DNA from 2 places in the Halomonas sp. SIMBA_159 genome. Region 2 is predicted to be linked to the other one. Evidence: predicted binding sites of a transcription regulator. Region 2 holds the regulator's gene; the other holds the start of a gene.

Region 1 (10,543 bases), on a different contig from region 2:
CTGCTGGCCAACATTCACCCAGGGGATCGCGATGCGGTCATTGAAAGCTCGCTGGAGAGCGCGCGAACGTTAACGCCTTGGAAGCAAGAGTTCCGGATGTTTCACCGCAACGGTGAGATGCTGTGGGTAGAAGCGAACGATCACCCCCACCGTGAGCCGGATGGCAGCATAGTATGGACAGGCTATGCCAACGATATCACCCAGCGTAAGGCCTTAGAGTCGGCGTTAAAGTCCAGCGAGCAGCGGTTCCGTCAGTTGGTCGAACAGGCCAACGATATTATTTATACGCTGAGCGCAGACGGCACCATGACCTATATATCGCCGAACTGGCCACGCATTTTAGGGCATGAAGTGCACGAGGTATTAGGGCGTAACATGAGCTTTGTGCTGCACCCAGAAGACTTAGAGGCGTGCCGCCGCTATATCGCCAAGGTGTACCACACCGCCGAGCCGCAGGGGTTGATTGAGTATCGCGTAAAGCATGCCAACGGTGAGTGGCGCTGGCACTTTACCAACGGTGCGCCGCTGGTCGATGAGCAGGGGAACGTCACGAGCTTTTTAGGGATTTCTCACGATATTACTCCCCGCCGGGAGATGGAGCAGCGCGTGCTGCACTTAGCTCAGCACGATACGTTGACCGACTTGCCCAACAGGGCGATGTTTTTTGACGAGTTGGGGCGGGCGCTGGCGAAGGCGCTGCGGAAAAATGGCCAGCTAGCGCTGCTTTTTATCGATTTAGATCACTTTAAGCCGGTGAATGACCGCTGGGGGCACGGCGTGGGTGATCAGCTGCTCAAAGAGGCGGCCCAACGTATGCGGCTTCGGTTACGCGGCACCGATATGGTCGGCCGTATTGGCGGCGATGAGTTTGTGGCGCTGTTAGACGGCCCTGTTACGAAAGAGGAAGCGCTGGCAGTCGCTCAACAGCTCTGCCATGCCTTGGCAGAGCCGTTTGCATTAACGGTGGCGGATGTCTGTGTGTCAGCCAGTATTGGTGTGGCGCTCTTTCCGCTGCATGCGGGTGAAGAAGCCACGTTGATTCACTGTGCCGACCAAGCGATGTATCAGGCCAAAGCTGAGGGACGCAATCGAGCGGTGCTTTACGCTCCTTCATCTGCCGCAGGCGTTGCCGAGGTTTCGCCTACGTACTGAAACATAAAGTTCAAAGCGGCGGGTAAGCTGGCTCGCCATACCCGCCATGTGTGCCCGCCAGGGTACAGGTCTAGGCGCACTTGCCCCGGTTGAATACGCTCCATGGATTGACGCAGCAGGCGTGCATGAAACTCTGCATCGTACACATCACTTCGTCCGGCGCTAATGTAAAGCGGTACGGGCGGGGTGTCGCTATGCTCAGCGTGAGGGCGTGGCGTGACCTGTAAGCGGTAGCTCTCTAAGTGCGCTGTGTAATTCAGCTGCTCCCAGAGCGCTTGATCAAACTCCCCCTGCTTATTTAAAAACGCTGGGTGCCGCATAGCGGAGGAGTTTTCTGGCGGTGTGGGGGCGTAACTGGCCGGGCTAAGCGCGGCCGCTGCAGCGAACATGTCGGGCCGCTCTAGGGCGAAGTTGAGTGCGCCATAACCACCCGCTGAGAGCCCCGCCACGCCGCGCAGCTGGCGGGTTGTTCCCACGTGGTAGGTGGCTTCGATATGCGGCAGCAGGTCGTTAAAAAAGGCGCTGTGAGCCGCTTCGTTGTGCCCATCTACCCACCAGCTTCGGCTACCGGGCATTACAAACACTGCGGGTGGCAAATGCCCGGCCTCGATGAGTCGGTCGGCGGTTTGAGGCAGGTTGCCCCGCGTGGCCCAGTCCAGCTCGTTACCAAAAGAGCCGTGCAGCAGGTAAATCACCGGGTAGGGCGCTGACGCTTGTTTGTCATACCCCTCGGGTAAATACACGGTGTAGGGGTAATCGTAACCCAGTGTGGGCGAGAAGAATTGCTCGCGGGATACCTCGCCAGCAAACGTAAGGCTGCTCAGCGTTAGCCAACCAAAGAAGCCAACCACATAGCCTGCCCAGCGTTTACAACGCGCAAGGGTCGGTTTTTTGAGCATAAAGCCTCCAGGAATTTACCGGCGTTTGAATGGTCGGACAACGCTGTAAGCCGAGGTGTTCATTCACGTAAGCCTATATCTAAGCCTAGCAGCAGTGGTTGGGTGGGAGGGTTAATGCAGAAAATAGAGGAGATTTACTGGCTGCGTGCTTACGGCTGTGTGGCCGTATTTTTATTTCACTGGCTGGACCATCTGAATCAGCGGGTGGATAACGTGGTGACCGATTTGATGCGGATTCCCCTGGTGCTGGGCACGCCGGTGTTTCTGTTTATCTCCGTGTTTGTGTTTGCCGTTCGCTATGACAAGGAGGTGCCACCGGGTTTTCTGCTGCAGCGGCTGAAGTACGTCATGCTGCCCTATTTGGTGTATGGGTTGATCTACTCCACTGCCCAGTGGTGGCAGTTGGCCGATAGTGATAACGCCATAGGCTTTTGGGAAAACGCAAAAGCCTATTTTGTTTATGCGGGTTGGCATGGCTATTTTTTGATCATCGCTATGCAGTTTTATGCCGCCTACTGGGCCTACACCCGCTGGCAGCTGTGGCGCTTTCACCCCGTAACGTGGCTGTGTGCGGCCTGTGTGGTAAGCATGGCGTACTGGGGATTCGCGTATTGGTTCGAGATTGAGCCGCCGGGCTATTTATTGTGGATCGCACCACTAGGCTGGGTGTACCTGTTTTTCTTAGCGCTGGTGTTGGTGCGCTACTACCCGTTAACGCCTTCCGAAACGTTGATTGAGCGCCCCCTATGGCTGCAAACCCTCTCCCAGCCCCGCTGGCTTGCGCTGTTTGTCTGTTTCATCGTGCTGGCCACCTTTGCCCACTGGCTGGCGTTCTCCTCCAAAGAAGTGTGGGTCATTCCGTTTTTCGTGCTGTTCACACTGGCGTTGATGCGCGGCTTAAAAGGGCGTCGAGCCCCTGGCTGGGTGCGCTATATCAATGCCTACTCGTTCGGAATTTACCTCGCACACCCGATGTTTTTCACCTTGACCGATACGTTGGTGGGCATCAACGCTCTTCCGCTGGTAGCGTATGCGCTGTTGCTGATCGTAGTCGGTAGCGTTGGGTCGATTTTGCTCAACAAGGCGGCCAATACCACTACGCTAGGCGCGATGCTGTTTGGTAAGCGTTTAAAGGTCTGAGGGATGCAAATCGTCATCAGCTCTCAGCTCTTAGGTTTCAGTAAGTAGCAAGCAGTAAGTAGTGACAGCGGAGTCGACGTTTTACAAAGAGCAGAGGCAAGGGAAAAGCAGGAAGGAGCGTAGACGCTATAGCGAGTGAGTAGGGGAAGTGCCGTCTGGCGACCCTCGTGCAAGGCCAAGCGATTCACCGCTTAAGGATTTTAGCCGCGTAGGGCAGGCGTATAGGCGCTGCAAGAAGTCGAGCAGGGCAGGCTCATCCAACTCTGGATCAAAGCCACCAATGCGCTCAAGCCATTCCCGGCGAATGGCGATATAGGGCGGTACCGTGACGGCAGAACTGAGAAAGTGCAGCAGTAGCCGTTCTGACAGTCGCGGGGCGGCGGCGTTGATTAACAGTGCGTCCATCGCGCTATTAAGCTGGGGGTAGAGTAAGTACAGCTGCGCTGCCATAGGTTTTTTATGTAGTGCAATCAGCAGCCACTCCGCTTGGCTGACATACGCCGCCTGATTGAGTCGGGCACCCAGCGTGTGAGAGGGCGTGACGAGGCAGTGGGCGTGATAGCGCTGTTCAAGGTCGGTGAGCCGCTCGTCTGTCTGTGAGCAAGTCACAATGATGGGCACCATGTGGTCAGCCAGACCAGACCGGCGGATAGAGCGTAAGTGGCGCGGTAGCAAGGCTCCTGTCACTGAAGCATCTACGATAAAGCAAACCGTACCCATGCACGCGGCTTCCTTTTGTTATGAAACCTATCTGATTGTAATTTATTGTAGATGTGGGTTTCTTTGTGTAGCAAGAGAAAGTTTTTAACGGCAATGGCGGATATTTATTTTTTTATGATCATTTTTGGTGCGATATGGATATTTTATGCACCAATTATGTGCGATCAGTGAAAAAGAATGATGGTCTCCACGCTTTTTATGCCCCTTTGCTGCATTACGAAGCACGACTCAGTATGATTTTTATAGTTATAAAACAATGCCTTGATATTTTTTAATCCCATTATGGTGCAGGGTTGGCACGGTATGTGCTTTTGTTTTTCAAGTGATTTGCAGGCAGTTTTGCAAACAGTTTTACAGCGGCTAGCGAGTCGTAGGCAGAAGCCTCGCGGCGTGCTACAACGATAGCCGGTCTGAAATGATCGCTGAGCGATTTGTTATCTATCGTCAAGCAAACGTCTAGCGAACAAAAAAGACAAACGCGCCACATGCAGCTGCGTGTTGAACGATTTGTTGAATAACACTTTTATCGATAGCTTACAGTTACACGCTTTAAGCCACGCTCATATCGGAGGACACTATGTCAGCCAAGACTCTCGCGCTAATCGAAGAACATGATGTTAAGTGGGTAGATCTGCGTTTCACCGACACGCGCGGTAAAGAGCAGCACGTCACCGTACCGGCACGCGACGTGAATGAAGAGTTTTTTGAAAACGGTCAAATGTTTGATGGTTCCTCCATTAATGGTTGGAAGGGCATCAACGAGTCTGACATGATCCTGCGTCCGGAAGACGGCACCGGCTTCCTGGACCCCTTCACCGAAGACGCTACCCTGATTCTGCGTTGCGACATTATCGAGCCGGCTACTATGCAAGGCTACGATCGCGACCCGCGTTCTATCGCTAAGCGTGCAGAAGCTTACCTGCAGTCTACCGGTCTGGGCGACACCGCTTTCTTTGGCCCAGAGCCGGAATTCTTCATCTTTGACGAAGTACATTGGAAGTCCGACATCCAGGGCTCTATGTACAAAATCACGTCTGATGAAGGCGCTTGGGCAACTGACAGTACAGTAGAAGGCGGTAACCTGGGTCACCGTCCGCGCCTGAAAGGCGGCTACTTCCCGGTTCCGCCGGTTGATAGCTTCCACGATATCCGTGGCGCGATGTGTAACACTCTGGAAGCGATTGGCCAAACCGTGGAAGTACACCACCACGAAGTAGCTAACGCAGGTCAGAACGAAATCGGCGTTAAATTCAATACGCTGGTGAAGAAAGCTGACGAAGTTCAGGAAATGAAGTACGTGATCCACAACGTGGCACACGCTTACGGCAAAACCGCTACCTTCATGCCGAAGCCGCTGGTAGGCGACAACGGTTCTGGTATGCACGTACACCAGTCGTTCTGGAAAGATGGTCAGAACCAGTTTGCTGGCGACGAGTACGCGGGCCTGTCTGAAATGGCGCTGTACTACATTGGCGGTATCATCAAGCACGCTCGTGCCCTGAACGCCTTCACCAACGCCTCTACCAACTCGTACAAGCGTCTGGTACCGGGCTTCGAAGCACCGGTCATGCTGGCCTACAGTGCCCGTAACCGTTCTGCTTCTATCCGTATTCCTTACACCGCTAGCCCGAAAGGCAAGCGTGTAGAGACTCGCTTCCCTGATCCGACTGCCAACCCCTATCTGGCGTTTGCAGCGATGCTGATGGCGGGTATCGACGGTATCAAGAACAAGATCCACCCTGGCGATGCCATGGATAAGAACCTGTACGACCTGCCGCCGGAAGAAGGCAAGTCCGTACCGACCGTTGCCAACAGCCTGGATCAAGCGCTGGAAGCACTCGACGCTGACCGTGCGTTCCTGACCGAAGGTGGCGTGTTCACCGACGATATGATCGATGCCTACATCGAACTGAAGATGGAAGACGTTGAGCGTATTCGCATGACGACTCACCCGATCGAGTTCGACATGTACTACTCTTGCTAAGAACGGTCTTTAATGACGGTGCTAAAATCACCCTTGCGGTGTGATTAGCCAGAAAACCCCGCCTCGGCGGGGTTTTTTTATGGAAGCGAAGACTCAGGGGCTAGTAATGATGAGCAGACGACGTTTGCAACACAGAATAGGCTTATCCACAGCGGCGGTGCTTCTACTGTGCCTGTGGGTAAGCGTAGCCCAGTCGCAAACGGTGTATCGCGTGGTGGATGAGCAGGGCAACGTGACGTTTACCGATAACCCTGAGCGGGGTGGGGATGCCATTACGCTGGCACCGTTGCCCAGCATGCCATCGGCGTCGCGCCCTTCCACAGCGGCACCGCGCAGCCTGGGCAGGCCGGGGCAGCCGTTTATGCCTTATGACCGTTTTACGATTGCGAATCCCGCTAGCGGTGCTTCCGTGCATGGCGGTATGACGCCGGTGGAAGTGCATGTGGTGCCGCCACTGCGAGACGACCACCAAATTCAACTGCTGGTGAATGGCGAGCTTAGCCAATCCGCTCTGCATAGCGATGCCTTCTGGCTTGCTGGCCTCTCGGCGGGTCAGCATCGGTTGCAGGCTGAGCTATTAGACAACCAGGGGCGAGTGCAGCACCGCACTGATCCGGTGACTATTTTTATTGCCGAATAACATAGTGCACTACAATGGTGCATTAAGGCGGTCGTGTTGACGGGCGATTGCGCTATAAAGGGTCGTGCTCTCCCCGTGCCCTGCCCATAAGCCGTGCAAATCGCGGTTTGCGCCGAATTGGCGCGCTTTTTGCAGTTCCTCCTCTAATACCACTCTTTCTATTGATCAGTGCGGCTTCGTATTTATCATAGCGACGTTTTAGGACACGCCATGTATCAGCGCTTACTTGAACACCTCACCACTGCAGTTCTACTGCTCGACGGTGAACTCCGCGTCCGCTGGATGAACCCAGCGGCGGAAGCGCTGCTGGCAGTAAGTTTCAGCCGCGTGCAGGGCATCAGTTTAGATACCCTGCTGGGCGGCGATGAAAGCATTGACGAAGTGCTAGCTAAAGCCCGCGATGCGTTTCATCCCTATACCCAGCGAGAAGCGCGTATTACCCCGCTGAACAGTGAGCCCTTGACCGTTGACTACACGGTGACACCGCTTTCGGCGGATGAGCTGCTGTTGGAAGTGGAACCCCGTGATCGTTTGATGCAGATCTCGCGAGAAGAAGCCCTGACCACCCGTCAAGAGACCATTAAGGTGCTAGCGCGAGGGTTAGCTCATGAGGTGAAGAACCCGCTGGGCGGAATTCGCGGCGCAGCACAGCTGCTGGAGCGGGACCTAGACGACCCGGCCCTACGGGAATTCACCCATATCATCGTCGAAGAAGTTGATCGGCTGCGGGACTTGGTGGACTCCATGCTAGGGCCGAATCGCATCATTAAGCACGAGCCGGTCAATATTCATAAAGTGCTGGAGCGGGTGCGAGCGCTACTGATTGCCGAGCACCCCCATGTCACCGTCAGCCGTGATTACGACCCCAGCCTGCCGGACCTTTCCGGTGACGAATCTCAGATGATTCAAGCGGTGTTGAACGTGGCGCGTAACGCAGTGCAGGCCATGAGCGATGCAGAGACCCCCTCGCCGGAGCTGATTCTGCGCACCCGTGCCCGCCGCCAGTTCACTCTGGGCGCCGAGCGGCACCGGCTGGTGAGCGAAGTGGGCGTGATTGATAACGGCCCAGGCATTCCAGAGGCGCTGCGTGAAACTCTTTTTTACCCGATGGTGTCTGGCCGCGCGGAAGGCAGCGGTTTGGGGCTGTCGATTGCTCAGTCAATTTTGCACCAACATCAAGGATTGATCGAATGCGACTCACGACCCGGACACACCGAATTTCGTTTACTGATTCCATTGGTTATTAATTGCACCGGAGAAGCGTCATGACTGAGGCGACACGTACCGATGTTGCACGGGTGGTTATTGTCGATGATGACCGCGCTATCCGCTGGGTGTTGGAGCGCGCGCTGGCTCAGCCAGACCTGGATGTCGAATGTATTGAGCGTGCGGATGTAGCGCTACCCAGGCTGTTAGAAAACCCGCCGGATGTGCTGGTCACCGATATTCGTATGCCGGGAATTGATGGGCTGGATTTAATGTCGCGGGTGCGTGAAGCCCACCCAGACCTGCCGGTCATTGTGATGACCGCGCACTCTGATTTAGACAGCGCCGTGGCCTCTTATCAGGGCGGGGCGTTTGAGTACTTACCCAAACCGTTTGATGTGGATGAGGCGCTGGCGCTGGTACGCCGCGCGGTGGCTCATGCCCGTGAACGCCAGCGGCCGGTGAGCGTGCCTGAGGGCTTGAGCGCCGAAATCATCGGCGAAGCCCCGGCCATGCAGGAAGTCTTTCGCGCCATTGGGCGGCTCTCCCATTCGCATATTACGGTGCTGATTAACGGCGAATCGGGTACGGGTAAAGAGCGAGTGGCCCAGGCGCTGCATCAGCACAGCCCTCGCTCGGGCAAGCCGTTTATTGCGCTGAATATGGCGGCGATTCCACGCGATTTGATCGAATCCGAGCTGTTTGGTCATGAGAAAGGCGCGTTTACCGGCGCGGCCCAGCAGCGCCAGGGGCGCTTTGAGCAAGCCAACGGTGGCACGCTGTTTTTAGATGAAATCGGCGATATGCCCTCCGAGACGCAAACCCGTCTGCTGCGGGTGCTGGCCGACGGCGAGTTTTACCGCGTGGGCGGTCACACGCCGGTGAAAGTGGACGTGCGTATTATTGCGGCCACGCACCAAAACCTTGAATCCTTAGTGGACGATGGCCGCTTTCGTGAAGACTTGTTTCACCGCCTGAACGTCATTCGTGTGTATCTCCCGCGCCTTGCTGAGCGCCGCGAAGATATTCCTCGGCTCACTCGCCACTTCTTGGCCGAGGCGGCCAAAGAGCTCACCACCGATATCAAAGTGCTGACGGCAGAAGCAGAGTCGCATTTAACGCGGCTGCCTTGGCCCGGTAACGTGCGCCAGTTAGAGAATATTTGCCGCTGGCTAACGGTAATGGCCTCAGGAAGGGAAATTCTCGTAGAGGACCTGCCGCCCGAACTGCGCACAGTGGGAGCGTCGGAAAGCAGCGTTCACGGTGATTGGCGCTCTGCGTTTCGTGATTGGGCCGACCACGCCCTGGCAGAAGGCCATACTCACCTTCTGGAAGAGGCAGTACCTGATTTTGAGCGTATTCTGATTGAAACCGCCCTCAAACATACCGGTGGGCGCAAAGGTGAGGCAGCGGAGCTGCTAGGCTGGGGGCGCAATACGTTAACCCGTAAGCTCAAAACGCTGTTACCTGCATTAGCTGCAGACGACGCCTAGTGTGCTCATTCAATAGAAGCGGGGAGGACAAAGACAGCATCGGCAAGCGCTGGGTCTGGCAGGCTGCACTCGGCCTGCTCCCATGGCAGCAGGCTGACGGTGTGTTCAATCCCCAGCCCTTCTAGCTGGTGTTCCACACCGTGGCCGTAGATGACGTGGCCAAGGCCCATTAAGCCAACGGCTAACGCGCCCTCTTTTGCCGCGTCTGCCAGGCCGTGGGCCATGGCGATATCCCAGGTCAGCTGCGCTTGGGTAAAGCGTGCCAGCATTTCAGGGTTCTCTTGCCCCATGGCATGCTGTTCAAACACCTCTTTTAACCGCGTTTGGTACTCAGCGCTGGCGGGCAGCGGCGGGGGAATCTCGTGGCGCTGTTCGGCGGGTACGCGTTCAAAGCCCTGTTGTGAGAGCTGCTGGCGTAGTTCAGGGGAAATGTTGAGCGCGACCAGCGGTATCTGCTGTAGTCGTGCAAAGTGAAAAATGGGTAGATACAGCTCGGCATCAAACCCCCAGGCTTCTTCCCAGTGGCTCTCAGTGAGTAACGCTTCCTCGGTAAGCTGGCCTGCTACCCATTGATCCAATACAGGCTGTGCGCTCCTGGGCAGCATCTCTAACCCAATGACCATCTCTTCTCGAAGCGCATGAAGGCCCGCCAAGGTATGCAGTTGCCAGCGGTGGTGGTCAATGGCGTCGTGCTGCTCCCCAAGTAAGACCACTTGCTGCTGAGCGGCCTGGGCAAGCAGTGTTGGCGAGGCCACGCTGTTGCCTGCTTGCCACCACTGCCCCGGCTGCGGGCAATCGCCATAGGCGTGCCCGGTAACAAACGCCATGATCAGCGGTGTGAGCACCAGCCTTAGGCGCATATGGCTAGCGCTTCTGAGCTTTGATCTGGTTAATCTCGGCCAGAATCGCCTCCGCTTCTTCGGTCAGCGTGGCGTTGGCACGCATATCGCCGTTACGGGAAGCTTCCATCGCCGCCTGGAGTTTGCGTTCATACGCTTGCTGGAGCTTTTTGGCGGGGTCGCGATTAAATAGTCCAAACATGAGCACTCTCCTTTTGTGTGTATACCATTTGTATAGGTATGAGTGAGTAATGTCGACTCTTTGTCGCGCTTTTTTAAGTGTCTTTATGTGTTGTCTCTGCGCACTGCGCCAAAAAGCGGCTGAAATCAGCCAGAATCGTATCCAGGCTGTTATGCAGGCGGTGGTCGTCATCTATCATTCTGAGTGATAGACGCTGTACGCGAGCGCGCTCAATGACTGGGCCTGGTGGCACCACGTCGTCCTGCCAACCGTGAATGATATGCGTGTG
Region 2 (10,543 bases):
CCGACCAGCGAGCGGCCGCTGGATATCGCGATTCGCACGTTGGTGCTGGACCGCTTGTTGGATCTGCCTGCCAAACAGCACGATGCCACGGCCGCAGCTCCAGACTCCTGGGTAGATGCCATAGAAACGCAGCATGCACCCGCGGTGGCGATACCTGGCTGGCTCGCAGAGTTGCCTAACGGCAGGCTGCGCCTAGCGGATATGAGCGTTGGCGGAACCCGCTTTGGCCCATTAACGGCTTACTGGCAAACCGATGATCGCCGCTTTTCACTTTCGCCCGTTGGCTTAACCCTTGGGCAGCTCTCTTTACGGGGCGAACTTATCTGGGAAGGCAATGCTGTCAATAGCCGTACTCAAGCAGATATCTCTATTCAAGGCGGAGATGTGGGAACGGCGCTGGAGCGGCTTAATCAGCCGGTCGCTATGCGCAGCCGAACGACCGACCTGACGGCGCAATTAACCTGGCCCGGCGCACCCTGGCAGATGGAGCTAAGTCGAGCCGGCGGCGAGATGAGTGCGGACATTCGCGATGGCCGGTTTGTAACGCTTGAGTCGACGCCAGCCCGTTTAGTGGGGCTGCTCAACTTTGATAACATCTTGCGTCGCCTGCGGTTTGATTTTTCGGACTTAACCGGTCAGGGTACTGCCTTTGATCGAGTACACGGTACTGCCGATGTGGCACAAGGACAGCTACTGTTACGTGGCCCCCTACAAATTGACGCACCCGCTACCACGCTGACCTTAACGGGAAGTGTTAACCTCTTACAGCGTGAACTTGACCAGCGTCTAGGCGTCACACTGCCTGTTAGCCAAAGTTTACCCCTTGCAGCTATTGCTGTTGGTGCTCCCATTGTCGGAGGCGCGCTGTTTATTGCTGACCAGCTTTTCGGCGATGCGCTGGATCAAGCGACCACTATTTATTATCGCGTGCGAGGCCCTTGGACCTCGCCGCAAGTGACTTTAGAAGGCCCCCAATGACCGCACATAAAAGCGATATAGAGTCTGCTGTTTCCATTTTGCTAACGCCAGGTGGCCTCGATTTGAACGCTCTGGATGCTGGCCTTGGCTATGCCATGGGAGCGGGGGTTGATTATGCTGACCTGTATTTTCAGCGCACCTGGCAAGAGGGCTGGGTGCTGGAAGATGGCGAAGTTAAAGAGGCCAGCTATAACATTGATGGCGGCGTTGGCGTGCGCTCGCTGGCCGGTGAAAAAACCGGGTTTGCGTACTCTAACCAAATTACGGCCGACGCGCTGATGGATACCGGCCGTACCGCCTCTGGCATTGTGCGTAGCGGCAAACAGTTGCCGGGGCAGAAAGTAATGCCAGTTAGCGCGGCGTCCTACTATGCAGGTATCGACCCACTGGCGGGTCTTTCGGCAGAAGACAAAGTCGCCATGCTCAAAGAGGCGGATCGCGTAGCTAGAGCGGCCGACCCCAGTATTAGTCAGGTCAGTGCGTCCCTGTCGGGCACCTACGAAGTGGTCCTGGTACGCGCCAGTGACGGCACCTTAGCAGCGGATATTCGTCCTCTGGTGCGTTTTAACGTGAGCGTGATTGCGGCCAAAAATGGACGTCGTGAGCGTGGCAGCGCTGGCGGTGGCGGGCGTTACTCGATGTCGCGTCTGCGTGATGAGGGCGTTGCCGAACGCTATGCGAAAGAGGCGGTGCGCCAAGCACTGGTCAATCTTGAAGCCATTGATGCGCCGGCAGGGCAGATGCCCGTTGTGTTGGGCGCTGGCTGGCCGGGGATTTTGCTGCATGAAGCGGTAGGTCATGGCTTGGAAGGTGATTTTAACCGTAAAGGCAGCTCCGCCTTTGCGGGTCGTATGGGGCAGCGCGTGGCGGCGAAGGGCGTTACGGTGGTCGATGATGCCACAGTGGCGGATAGCCGCGGTGCGTTGAGTATCGATGACGAAGGTACTCCTGGACAGTACACGCCATTGATTGAAGACGGCATTTTAACGGGCTATATGCAGGATAAGCTCAACGCCCGCTTGATGAAGATGGCGCCTACCGGCAACGCCCGCCGCGAGTCGTTCGCTCATCTGCCGATGCCGCGTATGACCAATACGGTAATGTTGGCTGGCCAAGATGATCCTGCCGACATTATTAAAAGCGTGAAACGCGGCATTTACGCCGTGAGTTTTGGCGGTGGGCAGGTGGATATTACCTCGGGCAAGTTCGTGTTTTCGGCCAGCGAAGCCTACATGATTGAAGACGGTAAAATCACCGCGCCAGTGAAAGGTGCAACGCTGATTGGTAACGGGCCTGAGGCCATGGGTCGCGTGTCGATGATTGGCCACGATATGGAAATGGATACGGGGATCGGTGTGTGCGGCAAAGAGGGGCAGGGCGTACCGGTGGGGGTTGGCCAGCCCACCCTGAAATTGGATGAGCTAACCGTGGGTGGCACGCAGTCGTCTTGAGGCTGTGATCTACAGTGCTAGCGTGTCGCGCAGGTGTTTAAACAGCTTGCGCGAGCTCGTTGGAGGCTTACCCTGTTCGCGTTCTTTACGGGCATTGCGCACTAGCTGGCGCAGTGCCTGGCGGTCTGCGTTGGGGTAGTCGGCCATAAACAGGTCTACGCCGTCATCGCCTTCATCGACCATGCGGTCGCGCCATTTTTCCAGGCGGTGAAACGCGTGATCGAGCTGCTCTTTCTCTTGTTCGATGGCATCAAAAACGCCCTGAATGGCCGTTAGATCCTCTTTGCGGATCAGTTTGCCAACGTATTGCATATGGCGACGACGGCCTTCGTGAGAGCGAATGCGCGAGGTCTCTTCAATGGCTCGCAGCATATCGTCTGAGAGAGGGAAGCGCGCTCGTTCAGCGGGCCTCATGGCAATTAAGGTTTCGCCAAGCGCTTGAAGAGCATGCATTTCACGCTTTAGCTGAGATTTACTCGGGCGCTCTTCTTGTTCATCGATATCGATAGGCTCGGGGCGTTGCTTCGGCATATAAGAACTCACAGATTAGATTCGTTTGCAGCATTATATCAGGCTGCGACCATAACATTGATTCGCCAATGCGATTCAGGCGAAAAGGAGGCCATATGGCACAGGCATTTGATGCATCGGCGCAGCAAGCGCTGCTGACAAAGCGCGCTGAAGAGGCGCTTGCCCTAGCAAAGCAGCTGGGGGCGGATGCCGCTGAAGTAGGCGCCAGTGTGGACCAGGGCATGGGAGTCAGCGTCCGTTTGGGAGAGGTGGAAACCGTTGAACTATCCCGTGACCAAGGCATTGCAGTCACTCTGTATGTGGGAAAACGCAAAGGTAGCGCTTCCTCTACCGATGCCAGCAGCGCCTCCATTCGGGCCACGGTTGAAAAAGCGCTCTCGATTGCACGTTATACCGGTGAAGACCCCACGGCTGGCCTTGCTGATGCAGGGCTGATGGCTACCGAGTTGCCAGACCTTAAAGTGCATTACCCCTGGGCGCTCTCCACTGACGAAGCCATTGATCTAGCGCTGCGCTGCGAGCAGGCGGGCCGTGAGGTGGCGGGTATTCATCAGTCGGAAGGCGCTTCTTTGTCTAGCGGTGAGGGCGTGCGTGTCTATGCCAACAGCCACGGGTTCTTAGGGACGCAGAAAGGCAGCAGTCACTCGCTCTCCTGCATGCTGATTGCTCAAGACGACAAAGGGATGCAGCGGGATTATGACTACACCTCGGCGCGCAACCCTCAGCACCTGCGTGAACCCGATGCGGTAGGCCGCGAAGCGGCAGCGAGAACGCTGCGTCGGCTGGGGGCGCAGAAGCCTCCAACAGGTACTTTTCCGGTGCTATTCGACCCTACGCTTGCCAGCGGTTTAGTCGGCCATTTGATGGGCGCGCTGGCGGGTGGTGCGCTCTACCGAGAAGCGTCATTTTTATGTGACCGCTTGGGTAGCCCGCTATTTCCTGAGTGGTTTGGGCTTGAAGAGCGCCCAATGGAAATAGGCGCGACGGCCAGTTCACCGTTTGATGCAGAAGGGGTGCAGACGCGCAATAACCGCTTTATTGATCAAGGCCAAGTGGCGAGCTATATGCTCTCTGCCTACAGCGCACGCCGCTTGGGTATGCAGACCACCGGTAATGCAGGGGGCGCGCGTAACTTGCGGCTGCTCGCGCCGTTAACGCCTCGGGCTGAATTGTTGAAGCAGATGGGGCGTGGTATTTGGGTGACTGAGCTGATGGGGCAAGGCGTAAACGGTGTCACCGGTGATTACTCCCGCGGTGCGGCAGGGTTCTGGGTGGAAAATGGCGAGGTTCAGTACCCCATTGAAGAGTTCACGATTGCCAGTAACCTAAACAAAATGTTCGCGGGGCTCTCGGGCGTAGGCGATGACACCGATACCCGTGGCAGTATTCACACGGGCAGCTGGCTTATTGATGCGATGACAGTGGCGGGTAGTTAATACGGCTGGCCTGGCTTACTGGTTTTCGTCAAATCGAGCGTCGAACAGGGCTTCAATCGCATCAAGCGCCTGTTCGGCGTCGTCTCCTTCCGCAGCGACGACCAGCTCAGTACCGCAGGGAGCCGCCAGCATTAGCAGTGACATAATGTTGGCGGCGTCGGCTTTCTGCTGCTGCTTGTAAACGACAATGTTCGCAGAAAATTGCTGGCCACATTTCACCAGTTTGGTGGCCGCGCGGGCATGAAGGCCACGCTGGTTGGTAAGGGTTAACGTTCTTTCGGGCACTCTGGTTCCTTTTTGCCGAGTGGGTCTTGATACTTGAGTCTTGCTCTGGGGTCTAATAACTCAGTGCGTACTGGCGGCGCACGGCTTTGCAGGCTCTTCGCTTAATGTGTACTGTAGGCCAAGCTCGCGGTGCCTTAATTGAACCTCTCCCGTTTGCTTAACAAGCTTTTGGGCGAGTTGTTCAACCATGTATACAGAGCGGTGCTGGCCGCCTGTGCAGCCAATCGCAACCGTCATATAGCTACGCTGACTATTTTGATAAGCGGGAAGCCATTTTTCCAGCCAGGCCTGAATATCATTCGACATCGCTTCGACGATTGGGTAGCCGCTTAAAAAGGCCACGATATTCGCGTCTCTCCCCGTATATTGGCGCAGGGTAGGATCCCAATAGGGGTTTGGCAGGCAGCGAACATCAAAGACTAAATCCGCATCCATCGGTACGCCGCGCTTATAGCCAAATGACTCAAACGTCAGGGTTAGCTGATCTTTGCGTTGGTGAGCGACTTGGTCAGTAATGCGGCGGCGCAGATCATGGACGGAGAGACGCGAGGTGTCGATCAGTAAATCGGCGAGATCGCGAATCTCATTGAGCGTCTCTTCCTCTTTATCGATGGCCTCTTCCAGGGTCATGTCGCTATCCCTTGTTAAGGGATGACGACGGCGAGTCGCGGAGTAGCGCTCTAACAAAATGCGCGCATCTGTGGTCAGGTAAATCACCTGAAACTGGATTTCTCGCTGACGTAGCTCTTCCAGCAGCGACGGCAGACGTTCAAGTGCCGTCGGCAGGTTGCGTGCATCGATACTGACCGCGATGCGAGTACGCTCACCCTGTTCGCGTAGCTCATCAATTAATGAGCCCAGTAGCATGGCGGGCAAGTTGTCGATAGCGTAATAGCCAAGATCCTCCAGCGCTTGTAAGGCGATAGATTTACCGGACCCAGAACGGCCGCTAATGATCACCAGTTGCATAGCGTTTCTCTTGGCTTTTAAACGTGGAAATAAGGTGTGGCTGCGCTGTATGAACCTGTTAAAACCTCAAGTGGCTTGCTCTCGGATTTTGGCGGTCATGAGTGCCAAAAGCTCTCTTTGGCTGGCGGCCTTGCGTAACTGCTGACGGGTATTGGCATCGTTCATAATGGTGGCCACTTGGCCCAGTAGAGCTAGATGAGTGTCATCTGCCTCTTCCGGTACCAGTAGAACGAAGACCAGATCCACCGGATCGCCATCAATGGCATCAAAATCGACCGGCTCGGCGAGCTTTAGAAAACCAGCGATAGGGGCATTGCAGTGTGGGCTGCGTGCGTGGGGGATAGCAACTCCGTTGCCTATCCCCGTACTGCCTAGGCGCTCGCGGCCAATCAGGCGACTGAACACTTCTTGGCTATCGAGGCTGGGTGTGTTTTGGGCGATAAAGGTGCTGAAGAACTCCAGCACCCGTTTTTTGCTGCCCCCGGGCACATCGTAAAGCACGCGCTCCGGGGGGAGGATGGTTTCCAACGTCATTGAGTTAACGCACGCCTGCGCCCTGGGCGCGAGCTTGTGCTTTTTCCTTATGTTTAACGAGTTGACGATCAATTTTGTCCGCTAGCGCATCAATGGCGGCATACATATCGTTATCAAGCGCTTCGGCGTGAAGGTCTGCCCCTGCGGCATGCAGCGTACAGGCTGCTTGCTGGCGCTCCTTCTCAACAGATAAGGTCACTTGCACCGTGGTGATGTTGTCATAGTGGCGTTCAACGCGTTCCAGCTTTTCGTTAACGTAGTCACGCAAGGCGTCAGTCAGTTCAACGTGATGACCAGTGATGTTTACTTGCATTGACGTGCTCCTTATCCATCGGGCTGTACTTCGATTGTAACCCTTTTTACGCTATTGCAAAGCCCCTGCGACGAGTTTGTATCAGCGTACCGTTTAACTAGCGTAAACGGCGGCGCTCACTCGACGAGGGAATGCCCATCGACTCGCGATATTTAGCCACGGTACGTCGCGCTACGCTAATGCCACCCTCTTCTAGCAAGGTGACCAAGCGGCTGTCGGAGAGCGGCTTGCCTGACGGCTCTTCCTGAATTAGCTTTTTGATGCGCGCACGAATGGCAGTGCTGGAGTGGCTGTCACCGCCATCTTGGCCGCTCACTTGGCTCGAAAAGAAGTACTTGAGTTCAAACACGCCCCGCGGCGTATGAATGAATTTCTGGGTAGTCACGCGGGAAATCGTCGACTCATGCATCTCAACGGCTTCGGCGATATCCGCCAGAATTAGCGGTTTCATAGCCTCTTCGCCATGCTCTAAAAAGCCAATTTGGCGCGCAATAATCTCGCGTCCAACGCGTAACAGCGTGTCGTTACGGCTGGAGAGACTTTTAATTAGCCAGCGTGCTTCTTGCAGGTGCTCTTTGAGGAACTGGTTGTCTTGGCTTTTATCGGCCCGTTTGATCAAGCTGGCGTAGTCGGGCTGTATGCGCAGGCGCGGCAGTGCTTCTGGATTGAGTTCTAAATGCCAACCTTCATGATCATGACGTACCACTAGATCAGGGGTGATGTAGCTGTCATCAGTGATGCCGTAGGCGCTGCCGGGGCGGGGGTCAAGGCTGCGAATTAAACGGATGACATCGTCAAGCTGTTCGTCATCCAGGCTCAGGCGGCGCTTGAGTAACCGCATATCGTCTTTACCCAGCGCTTCCAAAAACTGACGAACCAGCCGCTTGGCAGGCATCAGTAGAGGCGTATCTTCGGGTAGTGCGGCAAGCTGCAGCATTAGGCATTCGCGGAGGTCTCGGGCAAACACGCCGGTAGGTTCAAACTGCTGCAAGCGCAGTAGGGTGTTTTCCATTTCCCGCGGGCTTAAGCTGTCGTGGCCTTGGGCTTTTAGCCCTTCACGAATGTCGTTGAGCGGTTGAGTGAGATAGCCATTGGCATCTAGCGCATCAATCAGGCTTTCCGCGATTGAATATTCCCGTGGGCTGAAGTCGGTCATGGCCAGTTGCCATAGCAGGTGGCCGTGAAGGCTTTGCCCGGCGGCTTGGCGCTCAAAGTCAGGCCCCTCGCTGCTGCCTCCCAGGCTGCCCGTATCTTGGTAGGTATCCGACCAGTCGCTGTCCACAGAGAGTTCGTTGGGAATGCTTTCCGACCACTCGGCCTCTTGTGGCTCGCTGACCGCCTGCTCGCCAAACTCATCCTCTTGTTCGAGCATGGGATTGGCATCTAGCGCCTGCTGAATTTCTTGACGGAGGTCCAGCGTGGAGAGCTGTAGCAGAGCAATAGCCTGCTGCAGCTGAGGTGTCATGGTCAGCTGTGTACCGATGCGCAATTGGAGAGAAGCTTTCATGACCATCTGAGAACCACTCGTTAATCAGAAAGCTCCACCCTAGAGCGAGTTGTGGCTCGGTGCAAGTGCAATAAGCATGCCACTAAAAGAAAAGTTTGTGTAGGTCACGGTTTAAAGGCGGAAATCTGCCCCTAGGTAAACGTCTCGAACCTTCTGGTTATTGAGGATTTCCTGGGAGTTTCCACTGGCAATGATGTGTCCGTCGCCAACAATGTAAGCGATATCACAAATATCCAGCGTTTCACGCACGTTGTGGTCGGTGATCAATACACCGATATGTCGCTTCTTGAGTGCGCGAATGATGGTTTTAATTTCACCTACGGAAATAGGGTCAACCCCTGCAAAGGGCTCGTCCAGCAGAATAAAGGCAGGTTCTGTGGCTAAAGAGCGGGCAATTTCCACCCGGCGGCGTTCGCCACCCGACAGGCTCATGCCCAGGTTGTCGCGAATGTGGGTAATATGAAAATCTTCGAGCAGTGATTCAAGGCGTGCTTCCCTGGCGCTGCGGTCTAGCTCTTTGCGCGTCTCTAAAATGGCCATGATGTTATCGGCGACTGAGAGCTTGCGAAAAATAGAAGCTTCCTGGGGTAGGTAGCCAATTCCTGCTATTGCGCGCTCATGCATAGGCGCATGAGTAAGGTCCAGGTCGTCAATGCCGACGCTGCCCGCATCGGATTTGACGAGCCCTACAATCATGTAGAACGACGTGGTTTTGCCCGCTCCGTTAGGGCCCAGCAGCCCCACGACGCTGCCCTGAGTGATTTCCAGATTAATATCTTTCACGACCCGGCGGCGTTTGTAGCTCTTCGCCAAATGGTGGGCGTAGAGCGTTTTCACGGGTGCGAAATCTGTAGAGGTTGATGCTGCCACGTGGCCGCTCCCTATTGTTCGGGCTGAAGAGTCATGCGAATACGCTGGTTGTCGCTACCGCTCACCTCGGAGCGTGCTTGTACCACTTCCTGATCAATGAAGTACTCCAAGCGACCCCCTTGGAAACGATCACCCTGTTGGGTCAGCTCTGCCTGATCAATAAGCTCTACCCGGCGCTCAGCGACGTGATAAATGATTCGCCGAGCCCAGCCTTCCATCGGGGTGTCCTGGTCTTCTAGCTGGTTGCGCAAATAGGCGCGTTCGCCGGTGGCGATGGCTTGAGAGAGCTCGCCTGCATCATTGCGCTGGATCTCTACGCGCTCGCCACGCAGGTGCATTTCGCCCTGGCGGATATCGACGTTGCCGGAGTAGACCGCCGTGCCTGCCCGCTGGTCAAGGTCCAGCCGATCAGCTTCTACCTGAATAGGGGCTTGGCCTTGAGCCAGCGCAGCCGTGGTCAGCGGTAACGTTAAAGCAAAGAGTGCAGTGCGGATTGAGGCATTCATCGCGACTCCTAGGGGCATGAGTGGCTAAGGGGAACGAGTGGCAGGCGGATGAACGCCGCGCACATTGTTGGTCAAGCGGACTTGGCTGTCATCTAGCCACACATCCATTCGTGATGCTTCCATGCGCTGAGGCGGCTGCTGTAATAGCACGGGCGTATCACTCCAGGCATGGCGTGTAACGCCATCATAGTTTAATTGCTCGGTATCAAGCTGCCAGCCCTCTTCCGGTGCGAGCAGGCGTGCAGAGCCATTCAGCGTTAGCGCCTGTGTCTCTGTGTTTAAGGTCCCGGTATTCGAGGTGGCTAGCCACTCACGCTGTTCACTATCAAACAGCGTGGCGCGGGGAGACATCACGTCGGTCATGGCTGTTTGCGGGGTGTGCACCAGCCGTGGAGTGACCAAGGACTGTTGAATAGCACCTGATTCGCCAAATAGGGTAATTTCGGCGTTCTCTAATACGTGCCCAGGTTCTTGAGCACGCGCCTCCTGGTCAATCTCGCTCTCCTGGGGGCCACGGGGATCTAGCCAGACCAGGACGCCGCCTAAGGCGACGACCATCACCGTGATCCAAACCCGTTTTTTTACCCTAAAACCCATTATGAGTTCCCGTGTAGGTACGTATCGAGCACGGCATCCCAGTGCCCTTGAGAGGTTAACAGCGTATCGCAAATCTCGCGCACCGCGCCGTGGCCGCCAAGGCGTTCGGTGATCCAGTCGGCGTGGGTATGCATGTAATCTGGGGCGTTAGGCACCGTAATGCCGACTCCTGAGCGCTTGATAGGCGCAAGGTCGGGCAGGTCATCACCGCAATAAGCGACCTGCTCTAAGGTGATATCAAGACGCTGGCAGAGCGCACGAAGCGTGGTCAGCTTGTCCTCACAGCCTTGATGTACATGGCTAATGCCCAAGGCAGCAGCGCGTTGGCTGACCATGGGGGAGTCACGGCCGGTAATCAGCGCCACATGGATGCCGACACGCTTAAGCAGCTTGAGGCCATGCCCATCCTGGGTGTGAAACGCCTTAATTTCGATACCGTCGGCCTGAAAGTAGAGGCGGCCATCGGTCAGTACGCCATCCACATCCAGAGCAAGCAGTTTTACGCGGCGAAGCCGGTCGAGTAGTGCATCAGGTAGGGCCATATAGCCTCCTTAACATCCATGGCA

What was found. The regulator sigma-54, encoded in region 2, starts transcription at its own class of promoters, with help from an activator protein. The targets are predictions, from matches to a motif close to TGGCACNNNNNTTGCTNT.
Region 1: the regulator sigma-54 is predicted to act here: its motif matches at 4,206-4,223, upstream of glnA (glutamate--ammonia ligase).

The regions. Positions count from the first base shown of each region.
Region 1 covers NZ_JAWJBT010000009.1:4,930-15,472, forward strand. The annotation lists gene R0J87_RS07160 (diguanylate cyclase domain-containing protein) at 1-1,152, shown strand, start outside; gene R0J87_RS07165 (alpha/beta hydrolase) at 1,101-2,051, opposite strand; gene R0J87_RS07170 (acyltransferase family protein) at 2,166-3,191, shown strand; gene R0J87_RS07175 (glycosyltransferase family protein) at 3,318-3,911, opposite strand; gene glnA (glutamate--ammonia ligase) at 4,489-5,895, shown strand; gene R0J87_RS07185 (DUF4124 domain-containing protein) at 6,002-6,535, shown strand; gene glnL (nitrogen regulation protein NR(II)) at 6,746-7,804, shown strand; gene ntrC (nitrogen regulation protein NR(I)) at 7,801-9,234, shown strand; gene R0J87_RS07200 (ChaN family lipoprotein) at 9,240-10,094, opposite strand; gene R0J87_RS07205 (DUF6435 family protein) at 10,099-10,275, opposite strand; gene R0J87_RS07210 (YqiA/YcfP family alpha/beta fold hydrolase) at 10,349-10,543, opposite strand, start outside.
Region 2 covers NZ_JAWJBT010000016.1:87,145-97,687, reverse strand. The annotation lists gene R0J87_RS12055 (YhdP family phospholipid transporter) at 1-978, shown strand, start outside; gene tldD (metalloprotease TldD) at 975-2,429, shown strand; gene yjgA (ribosome biogenesis factor YjgA) at 2,439-2,960, opposite strand; gene pmbA (metalloprotease PmbA) at 3,056-4,396, shown strand; gene R0J87_RS12035 (HPr family phosphocarrier protein) at 4,412-4,681, opposite strand; gene rapZ (RNase adapter RapZ) at 4,742-5,650, opposite strand; gene ptsN (PTS IIA-like nitrogen regulatory protein PtsN) at 5,717-6,184, opposite strand; gene hpf (ribosome hibernation-promoting factor, HPF/YfiA family) at 6,189-6,497, opposite strand; gene R0J87_RS12015 (RNA polymerase factor sigma-54) at 6,595-8,010, opposite strand; gene lptB (LPS export ABC transporter ATP-binding protein) at 8,116-8,841, opposite strand; gene lptA (lipopolysaccharide transport periplasmic protein LptA) at 8,886-9,380, opposite strand; gene lptC (LPS export ABC transporter periplasmic protein LptC) at 9,405-9,977, opposite strand; gene R0J87_RS11995 (KdsC family phosphatase) at 9,977-10,519, opposite strand.